DNA from 4 places in the Paenarthrobacter sp. 10L420 genome. Region 1 is predicted to be linked to each of the others. Evidence: riboswitches for the same ligand, from Rfam matches in the RefSeq annotation. Region 1 holds a riboswitch; each other region holds the start of a gene.
What was found. A riboswitch is a leader RNA that binds a small molecule or an ion and turns the genes downstream of it on or off. The one in region 1 is predicted to bind thiamine pyrophosphate.
Positions count from the first base shown of each region.

Region 1 (4,350 bases):
CGCGATATCGGTGGCATCATCGTCATCGACTTCATTGACATGGTCCTCGAATCGAACCGTGACCTGGTGCTCCGCCGAATGGTGGAATGCCTGGGTCGTGACCGCACCAAACACCAAGTGGCCGAAGTGACATCGCTGGGCCTGGTGCAGATGACGCGCAAACGCATGGGCACCGGCCTGCTCGAGGTCTTTGGTGAGCAGTGCGAGCACTGTGCCGGACGGGGTGTCGTCACCCATGATGAGCCGGTGGAGCACCGACGCGCCAACGTCGTTGCTGCCGAGCATCACCGCCCGCACGTCGAACCCCAACAGCCTGCTGCACGCACTGATCGTAAGCGCCGCCGTGGCAAGGGTGGGGGACCGGCAATGGCCGAAGTGCCTCCTACAGTCCACAGCACGCCGGCCGCCCCCGCAGCTCCTGCGACCACGGAGTCCGTGGACCCGGTCCGCCAGGCGAAGGCTGAGGCGACCAGGGCAGCTCTTGCCACGATCGCCGCTGCAGCACATGCCGCCCACCTGCACGATGACGAGGTTCACCGCGCGGAGGAGCAGGCCCGTGCAGCAGGCCAGCAGGGTCACACCGATGGATCTGCACCTGAGGCTGCAAGCGGCGAGGCTGGCGTTCCGGCTGCACCTGATACCGCCAGTCATGAGGCTGCGGTTCGGGAAGCGCGCGCCACTCCTGTTCTGCGTTTCGGTGGCGAAGAAGTGGCTCTTCCGTTTGTGGAACACCATGAGGAACCAACTGCTGGCAAGCCGGCCATGAGCCTGGACCTGCTGGCCGAGGCGTTCTCGCACCTTGGTGCCGCACCTGCTGCGGAGGAAGAGGCCACGGCTTCGGTTTCCGAACCTGCGGCTGCTTCCGCCGTTTCCCCTGCCAATGCTTCTGCTGGCATTACCGATGAGCACGATCATTCGTTGCGTTCCCGTGGTCGTCGTGGCCGGAGGAACCGCAGTGCCAGCAGGGCGCAGGGTGCCGCAAACGAAACCAGTGTGGAACACCGCGAGGTAACTGCTGCTGCCGCAGGCGGATCTGCCCATGAGGCCAAGGCGCCGGCAGCGGAAGAGCCCGCCAAAAAGAAGGTAGCGGACGAACCCATCATCCTTGGGGTGGGAGTTCCCGCTTCAGAGTTGTAAGCAGGGCAACCAGTCACTAAGCAACCAAAGAGTCCCGCAGCATCCGTTTACGGCGGATACTGCGGGGCTCTTTCGTTGCCCGCCAGTCACATCGATTCCCCGAAGCTGTCCGGTTCCCGGGGCGAGGGGCTTCCGGGCTACGCTAGGAAACTGACACGGGGTGCCGGGCACGGGCCAGGCTGAGATCCAAACCCGTTGAACCTGTCCGGTTAGCACCGGCGAAGGGATGTCCACCATGGCTTCATCGTCGAATTCCGCTGTCTACCCTGTCTACGCCGCGGGTATGGGAGCAGTCCCGGCCCGGCCACATCCGAGGGTGCTCAGCATTGCCGGCTCGGATCCTTCTGGCGGCGCCGGAATCCAGGCAGACTTGAAGAGCATCGCAGCGCACGGGGGCTATGGCATGGCTGCCATCACGGCTTTGACGGCCCAAAACACGTTGGGCGTCAGTGCAGTCCATGTTCCGCCCGTCGAGTTCCTGCGTCAGCAACTGGACGCGATCAGCAGCGATATTGAGATTGATGCGGTCAAGATCGGGATGTTGGGTGATGCGGCCGTCATCGACGAAGTCCGCAGTTGGCTCGAAGAGGTGCGTCCCGCCGTCGTGGTCCTTGACCCCGTGATGGTGGCCACCAGCGGCGACCGCCTTCTGCGGGAGACCGCTGAAACTGCGCTGCGCAGCCTCCTGCCGTTGGCGGATCTCGTCACCCCAAACCTTCCCGAGCTGGCGATGTTGCTGGGGGAGCCCGAAGCCCCCGACTGGGCTACGGCGCTTGACCAGGGTAAACGCCTGGCTGCTGAGTGTGGAACGACGGTTTTGGTAAAGGGCGGCCACTTGGCAGGAAACGACTGCCCCGATGCGCTGGTCAATACGAGCGGTTTGCTGCGACAGGACGTCATCGAGGTGCCTGGGCCCCGCGTTGATACCAGGAACAGCCACGGAACGGGGTGCTCGCTCTCCTCGGCGTTGGCCACGGTCCAAGCCCGTACCGGCGACTGGGAGGCGTCTCTCCGCGAGGTAAAGCCGTGGCTGCTGCAGGCCCTCGCGGCGGCCGACGGGCTGAAGGTAGGTAAGGGTAGCGGGCCGGTCCACCACTTCCACCACATGGAGCCAGCGCTGAATCATGCTGGGAAATCCGGGAAATCCGGCGACTTTGCCGCGCGGCTGTGGGCCGAAGCTGCGCCGGAATTGGATGCGATTTACGGTCTCGCCTTCATCCAAGGCCTGCAGTCCGGGCGGCTCCCGGAGCCCGAGTTCAACTACTACCTGGCCCAGGACGCCATTTACCTGAACGGCTACTCCCGGGTTTTGGCGCGCGCAGGCGCACTTGCCCCCACTGAAGAAGAGCAGCTCTTCTGGGCGAAGTCATCGCAACTCTGCCTTGAAGTGGAGTCCGAGCTCCATCGGAACTGGCTGAGCACGCGCTCGGCCTCAACACAGACCGGACCCGTGACAAGGTCGTACGTGGACCACCTGCTGGCCACATCAGCCTCCGGCAGTTACGCCGTGTTGCTGGCGGCAATCCTGCCCTGCTATTGGCTGTATGCGGAGGTAGGACAGCAACTCCACGCCGCCTATGTGGACGCCGGCGCCCCCAGCGAGCACCCGTACGCCGCCTGGCTGACGACGTACGCGGACGAGGAGTTTGCTGCCGCAACCCGGAAGGCGATCGACTTTACTGATGCCGCGGCAATTAGCGCCTCCGCCCAGGAGCGCGGGGCCATGGTTGAGGCCTTCGCCCAGTCTTGCCGCTACGAGACAGCCTTCTTTGATGCACCCCGGCTCTTCGCCTGAGCAGGGCTTCCGGGGTTGGCGGCTGGGCAATTCCACAAAAATCCAGCGCGTCGTCGGCCAAATCGCAGTATTCCTCCACAAACCCTGTAGGCTGTATGGGCACGGTGCCGGGAGAGTCCGTTACAACTGGTGATGCAAGTCACCCGATAGCCTCCGGACGCGGCCTCATTTGCAGCTGAAGGTCAAACTAGCGTAATCTTGATCTTCGGTGCTTACGCCAACACTTGGGTTATGCCCCTTGGAATTGTTCATGGGATGACTCGCGGGCTTCGATCAGAAGTCCACGGCGTTGAGGCACAGCGCGAACCAAGCCTGATTCCGGTTCAAGGTTCCGCACGCAAATTTAGTAAGAAACGTCGAGAGAAGTGAGTACCCAAGTGGTGTACGCGATTGTCCGCGCAGGCGGCCGCCAAGAAAAAGTTTCCGTTGGAGACTACGTAACGCTTAACCGCGTCCCCGGTGGAGCCGGCAGCACTCTTGAGCTGCCCGCCTTGCTCCTGGTTGACGGCGACAAGGTCACGTCCGCTGCTGCGGACCTGGCCAAGGTCACGGTCACGGCTGAGATCCTTGAGGACCTTCGCGGTCCCAAGATCGTCATCCAGAAGTTCAAGAACAAGACCGGCTACAAGAAGCGCCAGGGTCACCGTCAGGAACTGACCAAGATCAAGATCACGAGCATCAAGTAACTTTCGTTACTCTGTTCAGATTTTCAGTTTCCCCAGAAATTTAGAGGCAGGCATTTCACATGGCACACAAAAAAGGCGCGAGCTCCACTCGCAACGGTCGTGACTCCAACGCACAGCGCCTCGGCGTCAAGCGGTTCGGTGGCCAGGTAGTTTCCGCAGGCGAGATCATCGTTCGCCAGCGTGGAACCCACTTCCACCCCGGTGCAGGCGTCGGCCGCGGTGGCGACGACACCCTGTTCGCACTCGAGGCCGGTGCGGTTGAGTTTGGTACTCGCCGCGGCCGTCGCGTAGTGAACATCGTTGCTGCTGCAGCTGCAGAGTAACAACAAGTTCTGAACCGGTGGAGCGGGCCAAACGGCCCGCTCCACCGTTCTTTTAACCGCATTACAATCGATTAGGGCGTCTATGGCGCTCTGATTTATGCAACAGCGCTGGCAACAGCAAGAGGAGATTCACGTGGCGAGCTTTGTAGACCGGGTAGTCCTGCACGTATCCGGCGGAACCGGCGGCCACGGCTGTGTCTCTGTTAAGCGCGAAAAGTTCAAGCCGCTAGGCGGGCCTGACGGTGGCAATGGTGGCAATGGTGGCGACGTCATCCTTCGGGTGTCTGCGCAGACCACCACCCTGCTGGATTATCACCACGCCCCCCACCGCCATGCCACCAACGGTGGCCCTGGCATGGGCGATTGGCGCGGCGGCAAGAACGGCGAAACCTTGATCCTTCCCGTGCCG
Region 1 covers NZ_JBFTJK010000014.1:61,709-66,058, forward strand. Annotated here, with positions in the region: gene AC1DD5_RS18295 (Rne/Rng family ribonuclease) at 1-1,137, shown strand, start outside; TPP riboswitch at 1,284-1,381, shown strand; gene AC1DD5_RS18300 (bifunctional hydroxymethylpyrimidine kinase/phosphomethylpyrimidine kinase) at 1,373-2,932, shown strand; gene rplU (50S ribosomal protein L21) at 3,310-3,618, shown strand; gene rpmA (50S ribosomal protein L27) at 3,678-3,941, shown strand; gene obgE (GTPase ObgE) at 4,075-4,350, shown strand, end outside.

Region 2 (4,350 bases), on a different contig from region 1:
GAGCATGACGGTGCCCATAGTGAGTTCGGCAGGAAGGAGGTCCTGATTGGATGTCGTGGTCATGCGAAGCTCCCGGTGATAGATGGCCGCCTTTCGGCACGTTCTACTTATCTAAATTACTTGAAGCTTCAATTTATTCCCAGCGGACCACTTTGCCCCGCAGGACGACATGGTTCAGGCTCGCCACAGTTGCCAGGTTCTTCCTCGGATCATCCCGGCAAAGCACGACGTCGGCACTTGCCCCTTCGCTGAGGCCCTCGGCTCCCAGCCACATCCGTGCGCCCCACGTGGCGGCGTCCAGGACGGCCGTGGGCGGCAGGCCGGCGTCGTAAAGTTCCTTCATTTCGTCAGCGATCCTGCCGTGCTTGATCACGCTCCCTGCATCCGTTCCCGCAAAGATGCCAACACCGGCTTCAAAGGCCTCCAGTACCCTTTCACGGCGTCGCTCCCAAAGACGGGTCATGTGCTCGGCGTAGACCGGAAACTTAGGCGCGGCCTGGGCTGCGATATCCGGAAAAGTAGCGATGTTAATCAAGGTAGGAACGATCGGGACAGACTGCTCCACAAGACGGGGAATATGCCGGGGCAAGAGTCCTGTGGCGTGTTCAATGCAGTCAATCCCGGCGTCGAGCATGTCATCAATGGTGTCTTCAGCGAAGCAGTGGGCCGTCACCCTGGCCCCTTCGTCGTGGGCGGCCGCAATCGCATCCCGCACGACGTTCCGAGGGAAGGAAACCGAGAGGTCGCCCGTCCCGCGATCGATCCAATCGCCCACGAGTTTCACCCAACCGTCCCCGTCCCGGGCTTCCTTGCGGGCTGTCTCCACGAGTTCGTCCGGCTCCACTTCGTGGCCCAAACCACGCAGGTAACGCCGGCTCCGGGCGATGTGGCGTCCGGCGCGAAGAAGCCGTGGGAGATCCTCCCGGCGCTGAACCCAACGCGTATCGCTTGGCGAGCCGGCGTCACGGATCAACAACGTGCCGGCTTTCAGGTCGGCCTGCGCTTGGGCAAGAGTTGTCTGCTCATCAACCGCCCCGCCGACCCCAAGTCCAATGTGGCAATGGGCGTCCACAAAACCAGGAAGGACCCACCCATCCAGTACGGAATCCGGCGCAGCGACGGGACGTTCGAACGTGAGTTTGCCATCAACGGACCACAGCCCGTGCCGTTGATCGTCGCCTGCCACAAGCACAGGACCGGTGAATTCGATGATGTAGGCCATGCCAAAAGCCTAATCTGCCGATATGCCACAAACCTCCCGGATGGGTAAGCGCTACGACGATGACTGTGTCCCCGATCAGAGCTGTGGTAGCTTCGTCTACGACCACACGGGGGCCCCTGCAGGGGCTGAGATCGGACTGAAGCAGTCTGCGACCGTTGAACCTGTCCGGGTAATGCCGGCGAAGGAAGTGAGGAATCCTTTGAGCACCACCGAAACACAGCACAGCCCTGCCGAAAACCAGGCCAACATCAGCGAAAAGACGACGGAAACCGTCACACAGTCGCTGAAATCCCATTCGTTGGCTTGGCTGGAAGACCGCGCCCATGGCATCCGGGTCCCCGTCACGGAGATTGCACTGGAGTCCTCTCCCAACGGTGAGGCGAACGAGCCACTGCAGGTGTACCGAACTGCAGGTCCGGGCAGCGACCCCGTAGTGGGCCTGGAGCCCTTCCGCACCCGATGGATCGAAGACCGAGGTGATACCGAGGCATACTCCGGGCGGGAGCGGAACCTGCTCGACGACGGCAAATCAGCGGTACGCCGCGGCGCAGCCTCGCAGGAGTGGAAGGGGGCGCAACCGGTGCCCCGCCGCGCCGTCGAGGGTAAGACCGTCACCCAGATGCACTATGCCAGGCAAGGCATCGTCACGCCGGAAATGCAGTTTGTGGCGCTGAGGGAGAACTGCGACGTTGAGCTGGTCCGCAGCGAAGTGGCTGCCGGGCGCGCCATCATCCCCAACAACATCAACCACCCCGAGTCCGAGCCCATGATCATTGGCAAGGCGTTCCTGGTCAAAATCAATGCCAACATCGGAAACTCAGCGGTCACCAGTTCCATAGCCGAGGAAGTTGACAAGCTGCAATGGGCAACCCAGTGGGGTGCCGATACCGTCATGGACCTCTCCACCGGAGACGACATCCACACAACCCGCGAATGGATCATCCGCAACTCCCCCGTTCCGATCGGCACCGTGCCCATCTACCAGGCCCTGGAGAAGGTCAACGGTGAAGCCAACAAACTCACGTGGGAAATCTTCCGGGACACCGTAATAGAGCAGTGTGAACAAGGCGTTGACTACATGACCATCCACGCCGGGGTGCTCCTGCGCTACGTGCCCTTGACGGCAAACCGTGTGACAGGCATCGTCTCCCGTGGCGGCTCGATCATGGCCGGGTGGTGCTTGGCGCACCACGAGGAGAACTTCCTCTACACGCATTTTGATGAGCTCTGTGAAATCTTCGCTAAGTACGACGTCGCCTTCTCCCTGGGCGACGGATTGCGCCCCGGTGCCACGGCTGACGCCAACGACGCCGCGCAGTTCGCCGAGCTCGATACGCTTGCAGAGCTGACCCAGCGGGCTTGGGAATTCGATGTGCAGGTGATGGTTGAAGGACCCGGACACATTCCCTTCCACTTGGTCCGCGAGAACGTGGAGCGCCAACAGGAACTGTGCAAAGGTGCCCCCTTCTACACCTTGGGACCGCTGGTCACGGACGTCGCTCCTGGCTATGACCACATCACCTCGGCAATCGGCGCAACGGAAATTGCGCGGTACGGCACGGCCATGCTCTGCTACGTAACGCCCAAGGAACACCTGGGACTGCCGAACAAGGACGATGTGAAGACCGGTGTGATCACGTACAAGATCGCAGCGCACGCAGCGGACCTCGCCAAGGGACACCCGGGCGCAAACGAACGCGACGACGCTTTGTCCAAGGCCAGGTTCGAGTTCCGTTGGCGGGACCAGTTCGCGTTGTCCCTGGATCCGGTTACTGCCGAAGCCTTCCACGACGAAACACTTCCTGCCGAACCTGCCAAGACGGCGCACTTCTGCTCGATGTGCGGACCCAAATTCTGCTCGATGCGCATCAGCCAAGACATCAGGGACGAGTTCGGTTCCGCCGACGCGCAGGCCGCCATTGCAGGGATATACGACGGCATGCGGGAAAAGAGCGAAGAATTCCTGGCGTCGGGCGGCAAGGTGTACCTGCCGGAGCTGCAGCTTCCCACTACCCGGATGTCCTCCACCAAGAGGGCAGCGTCAGGAAACCTTAACTGACCTCGTCCGGACAATATCGGCTACAAAAGAGCGAATAATCCGGTCTCCATCTACCGAGTCCTGGGGCCGGTGCCCTCCCGCTGCTACGCGTCGCAGGGCACCGGTGTCCTCCAGGTACCCGGCGATTTCTTCGTACAGTGGCTCCCACCCGCCTGTCAGGACAAGGGTAGGAACGCCAGGAACAATGTGCAGGGGCGCCTCCCAAGGAGGCGCCTGAAGCCGGAGGCGACGTGCGGAACGGCGCGCTTCGGGTGTGTCCAGCCCGCTGGCTTCGGCCGAAAATGCACGCCTGAAGTATTCGCGTTCGTAGTCGGCGTCCTTAACCTTGCTCCGCACATCAAACAGCGGCTCCATGAGCGAACGATGGAATGTCGTGGCAGGCAGCTCGGCCGTCAAGGATAAACAAGCCGGTTCAACAAGTGTCAGCGAGTGCACCAGGTCCGGGCGTTCAACTGCTGCGAGCATGGCAGAAATTGCACCTTGCTCATGCGCCACCACATGGCCTCCACCAGAATCCACCAGCGAAGCCACTACGATGCCTACATCCGCAGCGACGTCGGATTCCAACGGTTCAGCCACGGGATCAAAGCCGTGCCGGCGGAGGAAAAGTGCGTCATACGACAGGGCCATACCGTGCTGCTTGGGCCATGCCGAGGCGCCAAAGCTCCCCAGTCCGTGGACGAAGACTACGCGCTGCTTGTGCATGGATTCACCCTAGTCCAGAGCTCTGACATCCCAGCCAAAAAGCAGTTGGCGCCGTTATGGACATTCACAACGGCGCCAACTGTCACAGTATTGATTCGGAGGTTCCGCTTACTTACCCAGGAACTTCTCGAAGCCCTTGGGGAGGTTCAGCGTGGACGGATCGAAGTCCGGAGCGCCCTGGCCAAACGCCGCACCCGTCGGAGCTGCCGAGGCCGCGTTGGCACGCTTGGCCTCAGCCTCGCGGAGTTCCTGGGCTGCCTTTGCGGGGTTGCCGGAGCGCGCCTTCTTCTTGGGAGCGTTCTTGCCACCCTTGCGGCCGCCGCCTGGGCCGCCCATTCCAGGCATGCCCGGCATGCCGGGCATG
Region 2 covers NZ_JBFTJK010000001.1:1,082,781-1,087,130, reverse strand. Annotated here, with positions in the region: gene AC1DD5_RS05135 (VOC family protein) at 1-63, opposite strand, end outside; gene AC1DD5_RS05130 (amidohydrolase family protein) at 134-1,222, opposite strand; TPP riboswitch at 1,319-1,426, shown strand; gene thiC (phosphomethylpyrimidine synthase ThiC) at 1,422-3,281, shown strand; gene AC1DD5_RS05120 (alpha/beta fold hydrolase) at 3,264-3,986, opposite strand; gene ffh (signal recognition particle protein) at 4,095-4,350, opposite strand, start outside.
Region 2: linked by a shared signal. The riboswitch ahead of thiC (phosphomethylpyrimidine synthase ThiC) and the one ahead of AC1DD5_RS18300 (bifunctional hydroxymethylpyrimidine kinase/phosphomethylpyrimidine kinase) in region 1 are both predicted to bind thiamine pyrophosphate.

Region 3 (4,350 bases), on a different contig from region 1:
AGACAACGTGTAAGGGTTCGCTTCTACCAAATGCGTGAGCCGCAAACGCTCCAACAATTCATCCACGCGTTCTTCACCATGTCCCAGATGCTTTGGTCCGAACATCAGCTCGTCCAGGACCTTGCCCGTGACGAACTGGTGCTCCGGTTCCTGGAACACGGTGCCGATGCGGGAAATCAGTTGATCGGCCTTCCACTTGAAAGGGTCGATTCCCGCTCCCTCGGAAAGTTCGACGGCGGCACTCACCTTGCCGTCCACGGGCGCCAGAAGGCCGGCCAATGTGAGCGCAAAAGTGGACTTGCCGGCGCCGTTGGGGCCCGTGACTGTGAGCGCCCTTCCAGCTCGTACTTGTGCACTGATACCCGATTGCACGGGGAGGGGTGGGATGGTTTTGAAGCGGCGACGGCGTGGCTTTTCACGGGAAACAGCCAGGTCCTGTGCCACGAGGAGAAGTTGGGCGGTGGATTCTTGGCCACCTGACACGGTCCTGCGGGCGCGAGTTGCCGGAACATACCCCGGCACCCACACTCCCGCAGCCATCAACATGGCGCGGGCTTCACTGAGCACCTGATCCGGAGGGCCGTCCAGAAGCACACCGCCCCCGGCCGAGGGTGGCTGGAGGACCACGATCCTGTCCACCAGGTCCTTCCACACGGACACACGGTGTTCCACGACAACCAACGTGGCGCCGGTCTTGTCCAGGCAGCGCTGCACGGCGTCGCGAACCTCAAGCACACCCACTGGATCCAGGTTGGCCGTGGGTTCGTCCAGCAGGATCAGCCCGGGCCGCATCGCCAGGATGCCAGCCAACGCAAGGCGCTGCTTCTGCCCGCCGGAGAGTGCCGCCGTCGGGTGATCCAGTGCCAAACCGCCGCCTGCAGCGCTGCGCAACCCAACGTCGTCGAGCGCTTCATGGACGCGGGCCCAAATTTCATCCCGGGGAACGGCCAGGTTTTCGGCGCCGAACGCGACGTCGTCACCCACCCGGGAGAGCACCACCTGGGTCTCCGGATCCTGCTGCATCAGACCTGCGCGGCCGCGCTGTTCGCGGGGAGCGACGCCGTCGATCAACAGCGAGCCGGTCTCGTCCGAATCGTCTTCCTCGTCACCCAGTACACCGGCGAGGGCATGGAGCAGTGTGGACTTCCCTGCGCCCGATGGACCCAGCAACAGCACACGCTCGTCGGGCTCGATCCGGAGATCGAGGTCCTGGATGGCGGGTGTGGAACGCCCGGCATGCCGCCATCCCCACCCTTGGGCGGTGATGGCGGCAGGCCGGACCTGGCCGCTGCTTTGCTGGTTGCTGCCTTCTTTCGCAGGCATTAGTTGAAGACGGGCTCCGAAGCAGCCTTGCGCGACGCGAAGGAGCTGAGGACGCCCGTCTTGGCCAGCCCGCGGGTGGCAACCCAGGACAGCGCGCCGGCGATGATCGCACCCGAAAGCGTGCAGAAGGCGATGTAGGCCAGCTTGTCGATCGCTTCGTAGGCGATGTTCCAGCCCCAAGGCAGGAAGGAATCGTTCAGACCGCAGAAGAGGCCCGCGCCAGCACCTGCGAGGAGTGCGGCGGACAGGTCGAACTTCTTGTACCTGAACGCAGCGAAGACGAGTTCTGCGCCCAGTCCCTGGAGGATGCCGGAGATGAGGACGGTGGTGCCGTACTGGGAACCCATGATGAGTTCGCCGGTGGCGGCGACGGCTTCGCAGAACAGGGCTGCGCCCGGCTTGCGGATGATGAGCATGCCCAGGACGGCCGGGATCATCCAGCCACCGGCGATCAAACCGGTGAGCGGCGGATACGTGGCGTTCATGGGGATGGATACGATTGCGGCGCCCTGGGACCAGGCCCAGAAGATCACGCCGCCGGCGATGGCAATCAAAGCTGCCACCACGATGTCTACAACACGCCAGTTATAACTGGTTTTCTTCACGCTTGCCGTGGTCATTTTTCTGCCTCCTGAGGTACAGGAGGGGAAAGTGCTCCCCGGAACTCCCGGCCGGCTTGCGCCGCCCGGTTCCGGACACTCTGAGAAGCTCGACTCCCTTGCGCCGGTACTAACCGGATCAGGTTCGAGGGTCTGCGGCTGTCCGCACTCTCAGCGCCCTCGCGTCTCCTGCATCTCTGCAAGGTCCGACGGCGGCGCTCCCCTGTCGTTATAAATCTGCCCTTATGGGCGTGTTTCAGTTTACACCTGTGGGTGTTCGTGGGAGGTGGGGGTTAGTCACAAAACGGTTGGTAACGAGACCTGAGAGAATGATCCAGCAGAATCGACGCGGCAAAGGGGTACTTCATGACGGACCTTCCCACTACGGACATCCCAGTTCCCCCAGCCCGCCTTGCCGCGAGCGTCATCCTGCTGCGGGACACCCCGGGCGGGCTCGAAGCCTTCGTTCAGCACCGGGTTACCACCATGGACTTCGCCGCAGGAATGGTGGTTTTTCCTGGAGGTCGCGTTGATGCCGCAGACCAGGGCGGATGGGATTACCCGGCGGAGTTGCTTGAACGGCATGCTGCAGACTGGCACTTGAGCTCCATCGCCGTCGATCCCGAACACGCCACAGCAAAGTCAGGCATGGTTCTCACGGCTGCCCTTCGGGAGGTTTGGGAGGAGGCCGGACTTGGCCTTGATGCCTCGGACCTGCGCCCTTGGGCCAACTGGGTCACGCCAACGGACATGCCCAAGCGCTTCGACACGTACTTCTATGTAGCCAAGCCTGCTCCGGAAGCAGAACCCCAGCATCAAACCACCGAAGCGTGGCAATCACTCTGGATGCCTGTTGGCGGGATCCTGACGGCTGAAGCTTCCGGTACATTGCAGCTGATGCCACCCACGTATTACCTGCTCAAGGAAATTGCCGGCCTCGGAACAGTGGATGCCGTCTGGGAAGCCGATCACGACGTTGTTCCTGTCCTCGCACCACGCGGTTCCATGGCAGCTTTCCTCAAAGAACGGGAAAACCGCCGCTAGTCCCAACCCACCTGGAAGTGAGGCTAGGCTGGGGGCATGAACCTCTTTTTCAAGCTGCTGGGTGCCGGAGTAAGCCTGGCAGCCGGATTCGTCGGCACCAAGTTGGTCAACAAGGGCTGGGAAAAGGCCACGGGCAACAAACCGCCCACGGGCCACGACGATATGGAAACGAGCCTCCGCTCAGCGTTGTCCTTCGCGCTGATTTCGGCCTTCGTCAGTACGCTCATCCAGGTTTTCGCGAGCCGCGGCACCCAGCGTGCCATCGCCCGCTTCGCCAAGACGCAGGACATCGTCTAGGCCGCGCATAGTTGTTCCAACGCGGGGTCAGTTAGGGTCCCTCACCGTCGTCGGGAGGGAGCTTAAGTGACCCCGCGTTGTTCTAAGTGTCCGGGGTGGAACCGTCGGCGGCTGCCCTTTGGACAACCGCTTCAAGCTCATCCTTGGTGAGCAGTTCGCGGTGCCCATGCTTGGTCCGGTAAGCGGAGCGGCCCACCATATGTGCGGAGACCGGCGCAGTCAGCAGCTGGAAAATCCAGGCCACCACCAGAACCGGCCAAACCCACCATGTGCGCATTTGCAGACCCATGGCTGCAAGCATGAGGAATAGGCCCAAGACCTGCGGCTTGGTTGCCGCGTGCATGCGGCTCATGAGATCGGGAAACCGCAGGAGGCCAATTGCGGCTCCGAGCGACATCAGGGCACCCACCACAAGAAACACGGCCGTCACCGCATCAATGACTGCATCCACTCCGGTCGCTTCAGGACTCATTGCTGTGATCCCTCCGATCCGCTACGAATCGGGCAAATGTTACCGAGCCTACGAAGCCGATTACCGCAAGAGCCACGAGCAACACCAGGTTGTTCAGGTGCCGGTTCATCGCCATGTCGATGGCAAGCGCTGCGCCAAGAATGGCCAGCAGGACGTCCGATGCCAAGACGCGGTCCAACAAGGACGGGCCGATGGCGATGCGGATGATCGCGCCCACCGCAGCCAAACTCAGGATCACCGCCGTTACCAGCAGAACAAGTTCTTTCACAGGGTTGCCCCTTCCATGCCCGCACCGGGTTCAGCCTGGAGTGCGTGGAGTTCCTCGCGCGTTCCCATGATCCGGATTAGCGCGGCCTCGATGTTCTGGACTTCCTGGCGGATCTTAGTGATATCAGCATCCTCATAAATGTTGAGCGCGTGCAGGTAAAGCGTGGACGTCGAGCGGTCCACTTCCACCACCAGCGAGCCCGGAATCAGCGAGATAACGTGCCCGGTTGCCGTGACTATGAGGTCAGAATGGCTGCGCAACGGAACACCGACGACGGCGCTGCGCACCTTTGGACCCTTCACTACGGCCAGGTAGAGGACCAGGAAGCTCGCTGCCGCCACTCTGCC
Region 3 covers NZ_JBFTJK010000009.1:109,543-113,892, forward strand. Annotated here, with positions in the region: gene AC1DD5_RS14850 (ABC transporter ATP-binding protein) at 1-1,323, opposite strand, end outside; gene AC1DD5_RS14855 (ECF transporter S component) at 1,323-1,943, opposite strand; TPP riboswitch at 2,021-2,157, opposite strand; gene AC1DD5_RS14860 (NUDIX hydrolase) at 2,289-2,966, shown strand; gene AC1DD5_RS14865 (DUF4235 domain-containing protein) at 3,003-3,263, shown strand; gene mnhG (monovalent cation/H(+) antiporter subunit G) at 3,346-3,735, opposite strand; gene AC1DD5_RS14875 (MrpF/PhaF family protein) at 3,725-4,003, opposite strand; gene AC1DD5_RS14880 (Na+/H+ antiporter subunit E) at 4,000-4,350, opposite strand, start outside.
Region 3: linked by a shared signal. The riboswitch ahead of AC1DD5_RS14855 (ECF transporter S component) and the one ahead of AC1DD5_RS18300 (bifunctional hydroxymethylpyrimidine kinase/phosphomethylpyrimidine kinase) in region 1 are both predicted to bind thiamine pyrophosphate.

Region 4 (4,350 bases), on a different contig from region 1:
GGGAGCTCCAGTTCGGTCCGAAGGGCTGCAAATGCCTCCGCGAGCTGGTCCGACGAGTCGTCGACGTTGGGCGAAATCCGATGATGTGACACGAAAATCAGGTTAGCCCGAAATCGCTGGATAGTCTTGGACCATGAGCACTTCCTTGGACGATAATGCTCGCGTCCAGCGCCTCTCTTCGGAGCTGCTGGGAGCTATGGCGTACGGCGAGCTCTCGGCGTTTGGCCGGCTGTCTTTCGACTCCCGGTACGCTCCCACCCTGCACGACAGGGCAGTGTTGGCAAAGATCGCCGTCGGGGCTTACGGAAACTTTGCCTTGATCAGCAGCCGGCTCTCGGAGATGGGACTCGATGCCGAAGAGGCCATGCTTCCGTTCCAGCACTCGTTTGACCACTTCCATGAGCGAACAAAGCCGGCGGACTGGTTTGAATCAGTCATGAAGGCCTATGTGATCGACACCGTGTCATCGGACTTTTACCGCATGGTCGCTTCGTACCTCGACGGCGGGACGCAACTCTTTGTCCAGAAGGTGGCCTCCGCCGACCAAGCCACGGAAGTATTACGCGTCCTCCTGCGCAGGGCCCTGGCTGATGATCCTCGCCTGGCATCGCGACTGGCTTTGTGGGGCCGCCGCCTCGTCGGTGAAGCGCTGACCCAGGCCCAACGCGTGGGCATGGAACATCCTCACTTGGGACCGCTGCTCAAGGGCGGCGGGGATGCCCGCACTGCAGTCAAGGTCCTTACCGCTGAACTTGCCGAGCGGCATGGTCGACGGATGTCCGGGCTCGGGCTCACGGCTTAAGAGACTTTCGCATATCCTCGGCTGCCGCCAGGGCGCCGGCGGTGATTATCCGGCGTCGAGCGCTTCCAGCAGAGTCTTTGCCGCCGCCGTCGGATCCTCCGCCTCAGTAATGGCCCGCACCACGACGATCCGGTTCGCTCCCGCAGCCACCACCTGTTCAATGTTGGTGAGGTCGATGCCGCCAATCGCGAACCAGGGGAGGAGGACGCCACCTACGGTCTCCGCATCCGCGCGCTTTACGGCTTCTGCGGCATATGTGACCAGATCCAGCCCGACTGCTTCACGGCCGGGCTTTGTGGGCGTTGCCCACACCGGACCAACACAGAAATAGTCCAGTCCGCTCCTGCCAGGGGAGGCAGCTATAGCGGCGTCAACCTGTTCCGGCGTATGGGTGGAAAGGCCGATCACGGTGCGGTCGTGGAGGAGATGCCTTGCAGCGGGCAGGGGGATGTCCTTTTGCCCGATATGGAACACCGGAGCCCCGGAAATACTGGCAACATCGGCGCGGTCATTGACGGCCCACAGCCGTCCGTGCCGTTGGGCAACGTTGTGCAGAACCTCCAGTACCTCAAGCTCCTCAGCGGCCTCGAGCGTCTTGTCGCGAAGCTGGATGATGTCAACGCCGCCCTCAAACGCGGCGTCGACGAAGTCTTCGAAATCGCCTTGGCGTTTGCGGGCATCAGTGCATAAGTAAAGGCGGGCAGTGGTGTGGACATCATGCTGGGTCATGGAAACCAGAGTAGTTCCTCTAAACTGGGCACGTACTGCGGGAGCCGTGACAGCGTCATATGACCGTCCGGCTGAGAGGGCTTCAGCGCCGACCGCTTGACCTGATCCGGCTAGTACCGGCGTAGGGAAGGAAACACATGGCAGAATCCGGCCAAACCCCCTTGCAGGCAGACGTTGCAGTGATTGGTGGCGGCATCGTTGGCCTTGGCATCGCCCACGAAGCGCGCCGCCAGGGCCGCTCGGTGGTCCTCATTGATCCCACCCCCGCGGCCGGTGCGACGTTTGCTGCCGCGGGGATGCTGGCTCCGGTCAGCGAACTCCACTACCAGGAGGAACACCTCCTGGAACTCATGCTGGAATCCTCCCAACTGTGGCCCGCTTTCATCCGGAGCGTCCATGGCGGCGAATCAGCCACCGGATACCGCACGACGCCGACAATCGCCGTTGGTGCCGACGCCGCCGACCGCCGCGCCCTCGCAGACCTCCGCACAGTCCAGCAGGCCGCGGGCCTGCACGTGGAGCCATTGTCATTGCGGGAGGCGCGCCAACGTGAGCCTTTGCTGAGTCCACAGATTTCCTGTGCCTTCGACATACCGGCCGACCACCAAGTGGACCCGCGGCGGCTTGCACGATGCCTCATGGAAGGGCTGGCAGCCCACGGACCAGGTGACGCAACGTGGGTCTCCGGAGCGGAGGACGGTTTCGCCCTGCCGTTCCACGCATCCCGTTTGCTCTGGGATGGGGACCGCGTCTCCGGGGTTGAACTGGCTTCTGGCGCAGTCGCGGCCTTGGAAACTGTGATCGCCTGCGGGCTGGACGCGGCCAGGATCGGTAATCTCCCCGAAGGTCTCAGTCTGCCCCTGCGGCCCGTTTACGGCGACATCCTCAGGCTGCGCGTCCCCCACCACCTCCAGCCCCTCCTCACATCCACCATCCGGGGTATTGTCCGCGGGGTGCCCGTTTACATCGTGCCCCGGGAAGATGGCACCGTGGTGATTGGAGCAACCCAGCGCGAGGACGGACTATCCGCCTCCACCAATGCAGTCTCCGCCGGAGGCGTCTACCAACTCCTGCGGGACGCCCAAGTCCTGGTGCCTGCGGTGGCGGAGTTGGAACTGCTGGAAGTGACAGCCCGCGCACGGCCCGGCACTCCGGACAACGCACCATTACTGGGACGCGTTGCCGGGCGCGCGGGCACCATCGACGGTCTCGTAATCGCAACCGGGTTCTTCCGCCATGGCGTCCTGTTGACGCCTGTGGCCGCCAGAATCGTCGGCGGGCTGATCAGCGGGTCAGCCGATCCCCGATGGTCCAACTTCACCCCTGATCGATTTACGGCAACGCCGGATCACCGCCTCCAACCAGCAACCAAGGACACACCATGAACATCAAACTCAATGGCTCCGTTCATGCCGTGGCGGATGACGCATCCGTCAGCACGCTCGTCAGCGCCATCACAGGCCGCATCCTGGACCACCGCGGACAGGCGGCCGACGGCGGCAAGCTGGGTGTCGCCGTCGCGCGCAATTCCGAGGTAGTGCCGCGCAGCCAGTGGGCCACGACTGCGCTCGCCGATGGAGACGAACTCGAACTCGTAACCGCAGTCCAGGGAGGCTGAAAAAATGACAGTAGCAAAATCTGACATCCGCACAGATGCTTTGGTGATCGACGGCGTCGAATTCGGCTCCCGCCTGATCATGGGTACCGGTGGTGCACCGAGTCTTGACGGGTTGGGAGCAGCCCTTCTGGCTTCAGGAACGGAACTGACCACTGTGGCAATGCGCCGGTACTCACCGGCCGAGACAGGCTCACTGTTTCAACTCCTGCTGGATCACAACATCCGGGTCCTGCCCAACACCGCTGGCTGTTTTACTGCCAAAGACGCAGTGATGACCGCGGAGCTCGCCCGGGAGGCGCTGGAGACGGACTGGGTGAAGCTGGAAGTCATCGCCGATGAGCACACACTTCTTCCGGATGCGGTGGAACTCGTGGAGGCCACCGAACAGCTGGTGAACCGGGGCTTCAAGGTCTTCGCGTACACCAATGATGATCCTGTCCTGGCGCTGCGCCTGGAAAACCTGGGTGCCACAGCAGTCATGCCCCTTGGTTCGCCTATTGGTACAGGGCTGGGCATCCTGAACCCGCACAACATCGAACTGATCGTGTCCCGGGCCTCTGTCCCGGTAGTGCTCGACGCCGGCATTGGAACCGCGTCCGATGCCGCGCTCGCCATGGAACTGGGATGCGATGCTGTCCTGCTGGCAACAGCCGTGACCCGTGCGCAGAACCCCGTGCAGATGGGTGAAGCCTTCAAACACGCGGTGATCGCCGGTAGGCTGGCCAAGCAGGCTGGCCGAATCCCGCGCCGGGAGCACGCCCTCGCGTCATCGGCCATGGAAGGCCGGGCAGAGTTCCTCTAAATGCAGTTCCTCTCAATGAAGGAGCAGTGGTGGCTGACAGGAAAGAGCCATTGACCCAGATCGCCGTGGAGACCGCCCTCAAGGGCCTTCCGGACTGGAAGCTCCAGGACGGCCTCGTGACGGTATTCAAAACCTCGACGGCGGCCGACGCCCTGGCGCTTATCGCCGCCATTGGCCGGATCGCCGAGGAACAGAACCACCACCCGGATCTTGACTGGCGTTACAACAGGGTGTTCTTGCGCTACGTTTCCCATGACGCAGGCGGCCAGGTGACCCAACGCGACATCGCGGCAGCCGCTGCCGTGAGCGAGGCCGCGGCCGCGTCCGGTGCCTTGGCGCAGCCGGATCGCTACCCGGGAGTTTCAACGGGATAGAAGAGGTTAAACGGTGCTGGCCATC
Region 4 covers NZ_JBFTJK010000001.1:739,550-743,899, forward strand. Annotated here, with positions in the region: gene AC1DD5_RS03600 (RNB domain-containing ribonuclease) at 1-92, opposite strand, end outside; gene AC1DD5_RS03605 (ferritin-like fold-containing protein) at 134-802, shown strand; gene thiE (thiamine phosphate synthase) at 848-1,531, opposite strand; TPP riboswitch at 1,559-1,676, shown strand; gene thiO (glycine oxidase ThiO) at 1,669-2,916, shown strand; gene thiS (sulfur carrier protein ThiS) at 2,913-3,149, shown strand; gene AC1DD5_RS03625 (thiazole synthase) at 3,154-3,951, shown strand; gene AC1DD5_RS03630 (4a-hydroxytetrahydrobiopterin dehydratase) at 3,981-4,325, shown strand.
Region 4: linked by a shared signal. The riboswitch ahead of thiO (glycine oxidase ThiO) and the one ahead of AC1DD5_RS18300 (bifunctional hydroxymethylpyrimidine kinase/phosphomethylpyrimidine kinase) in region 1 are both predicted to bind thiamine pyrophosphate.